One region of the Streptomyces herbicida genome, then DNA from elsewhere that is predicted to be linked to it. Evidence: riboswitches for the same ligand, from Rfam matches in the RefSeq annotation. Region 1 holds a riboswitch; the other holds the start of a gene.
What was found. A riboswitch is a leader RNA that binds a small molecule or an ion and turns the genes downstream of it on or off. The one in region 1 is predicted to bind ZMP and ZTP.
Positions count from the first base shown of each region.

Region 2: it holds a riboswitch for ZMP and ZTP, as region 1 does, so the genes downstream of both, Q8A52_RS08075 (glycine hydroxymethyltransferase) here and Q8A52_RS00600 (glycine hydroxymethyltransferase) in region 1, are expected to answer to the same signal.

Region 1 is NZ_JAUYWJ010000001.1:139,593-142,056, reverse strand. Features, by position in the region: gene Q8A52_RS00600 (glycine hydroxymethyltransferase) at 63-1,526, opposite strand; ZMP/ZTP riboswitch at 1,559-1,648, opposite strand; gene rocD (ornithine--oxo-acid transaminase) at 1,749-2,464, shown strand, end outside.
Region 2 is NZ_JAUYWJ010000003.1:221,116-223,579, reverse strand. Features, by position in the region: gene Q8A52_RS08075 (glycine hydroxymethyltransferase) at 1-1,109, opposite strand, end outside; ZMP/ZTP riboswitch at 1,142-1,231, opposite strand; gene rocD (ornithine--oxo-acid transaminase) at 1,332-2,464, shown strand, end outside.

The sequences.
Region 1 (2,464 bases):
GAGCGCGGCCGCCACCCGGAACGGGTCCCGGGCAGCCGCGGGGGCTGCCCGGGGTACCGGTGTCAGCCGAGGTCGATCTCCGGGTACAGCGGGAAGCCCGCCACCAGGTCCGTCGCCCGCTGGGCGATCTCCTCCGCGATCTTCGGGTCCAGGACGTGGGCCGCCTTGGACGGAGCGCCCGACTTGGTGGTGCCCGCCTCCGCCGTGGTCAGGACGCGGTCGATCAGGCCCGCGACCTCGTCCATCTCGGCCGTGCCGAGGCCGCGCGTGGTCAGCGCCGGGGTGCCGATGCGGATGCCCGAGGTGTACCAGGCACCGTTGGGGTCGGCCGGGATCGCGTTGCGGTTGGTGACGATGCCGGACTCGAGGAGGGCGGCCTCGGCCTGGCGGCCGGTGAGGCCGTAGGACGTGGCCACGTCGATCAGGTTGAGGTGGTTGTCCGTGCCGCCGGTGACCAGGGTGGCGCCGCGGCGCATCAGGCCCTCGGCCAGCGCCCGGGAGTTGTCCACGATCCGCTGGGCGTAGTCCTGGAAGGAGGGCTGACGGGCCTCGGCGAAGGCGACGGCCTTGGCGGCCATGACGTGCGGGAGCGGGCCGCCGAGGACCATCGGGCAGCCGCGGTCGACCTGGTCCTTGAGGGAGTCGTCGCACAGGACCATGCCGCCGCGCGGGCCGCGCAGCGACTTGTGGGTGGTCGTGGTCACGATCTGGGCGTGCGGGACCGGGTCGAAGTCGCCGGTCAGGACCTTGCCCGCGACCAGGCCCGCGAAGTGGGCCATGTCGACCATGAGCGTCGCGCCGACCTCGTCGGCGATCTCACGCATGATCCGGAAGTTCACCAGGCGGGGGTAGGCCGAATAGCCCGCCACGATGATCAGGGGCTTGAACTCGCGGGCCGACGCGCGCAGCGCCTCGTAGTCGATCAGGCCCGTGGCCGGGTCGGTGCCGTAGGAACGCTGGTCGAACATCTTGCCGGAGATGTTCGGGCGGAAGCCGTGGGTGAGGTGGCCGCCGGCGTCCAGGGACATGCCGAGCATGCGCTGGTTGCCGAAGGCCTGGCGGAGCTCGGCCCAGTCGGCCTCGGAGAGGTCGTTGACCTGGCGGACGCCGGCCTTCTCCAGGGCGGGGGCCTCGACACGCTGGGCGAGGACGGCCCAGAAGGCGACGAGGTTGGCGTCGATGCCGGAGTGCGGCTGGACGTAGGCGTGGCGGGCGCCGAAGAGCTCCTTGGCGTGCTCGGCGGCGAGGGACTCGACGGTGTCGACATTGCGGCAGCCGGCGTAGAAGCGGCGGCCGACGGTGCCCTCGGCGTACTTGTCGCTGAACCAGTTGCCCATGGCCAGCAGGGTGGCCGGGGAGGCGTAGTTCTCGGAGGCGATCAGCTTGAGCATCTCGCGCTGGTCGGCGACCTCCTGCCCGATGGCGTCGGCGACGCGCGGCTCGACGGCGCGGATCACGTCGAGGGCGGCTCGGAAGGCCGTCGACTCGGTGGAGAGAGGCGCAGGATTGACAGAATTCTCGGGCATCGGGGACCTCCGGACGTGACATTCGGCGTACTCGGCTCGGCCCAGGCGCACGGCACTGTTTCCCGCTCGGGCCGCTCCCCGATGGTCGGTCCCATCCCAGCGCGCCAGTTACGGCCCGCTGGTCAGCCTACCGGGCGCGTCGGATTCGGCAGGTCCCACGTCCACCATGCGAGCGAGGATAAGAAGGGGGCGAAACCGACTCTCTGGCCCTCTGGAGATCCCGTGAACGCTACGGAGACGCTCATCGCCGCCGCCGACGCCCACAGTGCGCACAACTACCACCCGCTGCCGGTGGTCGTGGCCACCGCGGACGGCGCCTGGATGACGGATGTCGAGGGGAGGCGGTATCTCGATCTGCTGGCCGGGTATTCGGCGCTGAACTTCGGGCACGGGCACCCGCGGCTGGTGGCGGCGGCCAAGGCGCAGCTGGAGCGGGTGACGCTGACGTCCCGGGCCTTCCATCACGACCGGTTCGCCGCGTTCTGCACCGAGCTGGCGCAGCTGTGCGGCATGGACATGGTGCTCCCGATGAACACGGGCGTGGAGGCCGTGGAGACCGCGGTGAAGACGGCCCGGAAGTGGGGCTACCGGGTCAAGGGGGTGCCCGCGGAGATGGCGAAGATCGTGGTCGCCGGCGGCAACTTCCACGGCCGTACGACGACCGTGATCAGCTTCTCCACGGACCCGGAGGCACGGGCGGACTTCGGGCCGTACACCCCGGGCTTCGAGATCGTGCCCTACGGGGACCTGACCGCGATGCGGGACGCGCTCACCGAGAACACGGCCGCCGTGCTGCTGGAACCGATCCAGGGCGAGACGGGGGTGATCGTGCCGCCGGAGGGCTATCTGCCGGCGGTGCGGGAACTGACGCGGGAACGGAACGTCCTGTTCATCGCGGACGAGATCCAGTCGGGGCTGGGCCGGACCGGGCGGACCTT
Region 2 (2,464 bases), on a different contig from region 1:
TCGATCAGGTTGAGGTGGTTGTCCGTGCCGCCGGTGACCAGGGTGGCGCCGCGGCGCATCAGGCCCTCGGCCAGCGCCCGGGAGTTGTCCACGATCCGCTGGGCGTAGTCCTGGAAGGAGGGCTGACGGGCCTCGGCGAAGGCGACGGCCTTGGCGGCCATGACGTGCGGGAGCGGGCCGCCGAGGACCATCGGGCAGCCGCGGTCGACCTGGTCCTTGAGGGAGTCGTCGCACAGGACCATGCCGCCGCGCGGGCCGCGCAGCGACTTGTGGGTGGTCGTGGTCACGATCTGGGCGTGCGGGACCGGGTCGAAGTCGCCGGTCAGGACCTTGCCCGCGACCAGGCCCGCGAAGTGGGCCATGTCGACCATGAGCGTCGCGCCGACCTCGTCGGCGATCTCACGCATGATCCGGAAGTTCACCAGGCGGGGGTAGGCCGAATAGCCCGCCACGATGATCAGGGGCTTGAACTCGCGGGCCGACGCGCGCAGCGCCTCGTAGTCGATCAGGCCCGTGGCCGGGTCGGTGCCGTAGGAACGCTGGTCGAACATCTTGCCGGAGATGTTCGGGCGGAAGCCGTGGGTGAGGTGGCCGCCGGCGTCCAGGGACATGCCGAGCATGCGCTGGTTGCCGAAGGCCTGGCGGAGCTCGGCCCAGTCGGCCTCGGAGAGGTCGTTGACCTGGCGGACGCCGGCCTTCTCCAGGGCGGGGGCCTCGACACGCTGGGCGAGGACGGCCCAGAAGGCGACGAGGTTGGCGTCGATGCCGGAGTGCGGCTGGACGTAGGCGTGGCGGGCGCCGAAGAGCTCCTTGGCGTGCTCGGCGGCGAGGGACTCGACGGTGTCGACATTGCGGCAGCCGGCGTAGAAGCGGCGGCCGACGGTGCCCTCGGCGTACTTGTCGCTGAACCAGTTGCCCATGGCCAGCAGGGTGGCCGGGGAGGCGTAGTTCTCGGAGGCGATCAGCTTGAGCATCTCGCGCTGGTCGGCGACCTCCTGCCCGATGGCGTCGGCGACGCGCGGCTCGACGGCGCGGATCACGTCGAGGGCGGCTCGGAAGGCCGTCGACTCGGTGGAGAGAGGCGCAGGATTGACAGAATTCTCGGGCATCGGGGACCTCCGGACGTGACATTCGGCGTACTCGGCTCGGCCCAGGCGCACGGCACTGTTTCCCGCTCGGGCCGCTCCCCGATGGTCGGTCCCATCCCAGCGCGCCAGTTACGGCCCGCTGGTCAGCCTACCGGGCGCGTCGGATTCGGCAGGTCCCACGTCCACCATGCGAGCGAGGATAAGAAGGGGGCGAAACCGACTCTCTGGCCCTCTGGAGATCCCGTGAACGCTACGGAGACGCTCATCGCCGCCGCCGACGCCCACAGTGCGCACAACTACCACCCGCTGCCGGTGGTCGTGGCCACCGCGGACGGCGCCTGGATGACGGATGTCGAGGGGAGGCGGTATCTCGATCTGCTGGCCGGGTATTCGGCGCTGAACTTCGGGCACGGGCACCCGCGGCTGGTGGCGGCGGCCAAGGCGCAGCTGGAGCGGGTGACGCTGACGTCCCGGGCCTTCCATCACGACCGGTTCGCCGCGTTCTGCACCGAGCTGGCGCAGCTGTGCGGCATGGACATGGTGCTCCCGATGAACACGGGCGTGGAGGCCGTGGAGACCGCGGTGAAGACGGCCCGGAAGTGGGGCTACCGGGTCAAGGGGGTGCCCGCGGAGATGGCGAAGATCGTGGTCGCCGGCGGCAACTTCCACGGCCGTACGACGACCGTGATCAGCTTCTCCACGGACCCGGAGGCACGGGCGGACTTCGGGCCGTACACCCCGGGCTTCGAGATCGTGCCCTACGGGGACCTGACCGCGATGCGGGACGCGCTCACCGAGAACACGGCCGCCGTGCTGCTGGAACCGATCCAGGGCGAGACGGGGGTGATCGTGCCGCCGGAGGGCTATCTGCCGGCGGTGCGGGAACTGACGCGGGAACGGAACGTCCTGTTCATCGCGGACGAGATCCAGTCGGGGCTGGGCCGGACCGGGCGGACCTTCGCCTGCGAGCACGAGGGCGTCGTACCGGACATGTATGTGCTCGGGAAGGCGCTGGGCGGCGGGATCCTGCCGGTGTCGGCGGTGGTGTCGAGCGCGGAGGTGCTGGGGGTGTTCCAGCCGGGCGAGCACGGGTCGACGTTCGGCGGGAATCCGCTGGCCTGTGCGGTGGCGCTGGAGGTGATCGCGATGCTGCGGACGGGCGAGTACCAGGCGCGGTCCGCGGAGCTCGGCGCGCATCTGCACCGCGAGCTCGGCGCGCTGCTCGGCACCGGAAAGGTCACTCAGGTGCGGGGGCGCGGGCTGTGGGCCGGGGTCGACATCGCCCGGCGGGCCGGGACGGGGCGGCAGGTGTCGGAGCAGCTCATGGACCGGGGTGTCCTGGTGAAGGACACCCACGGCGCCACGATCCGGATCGC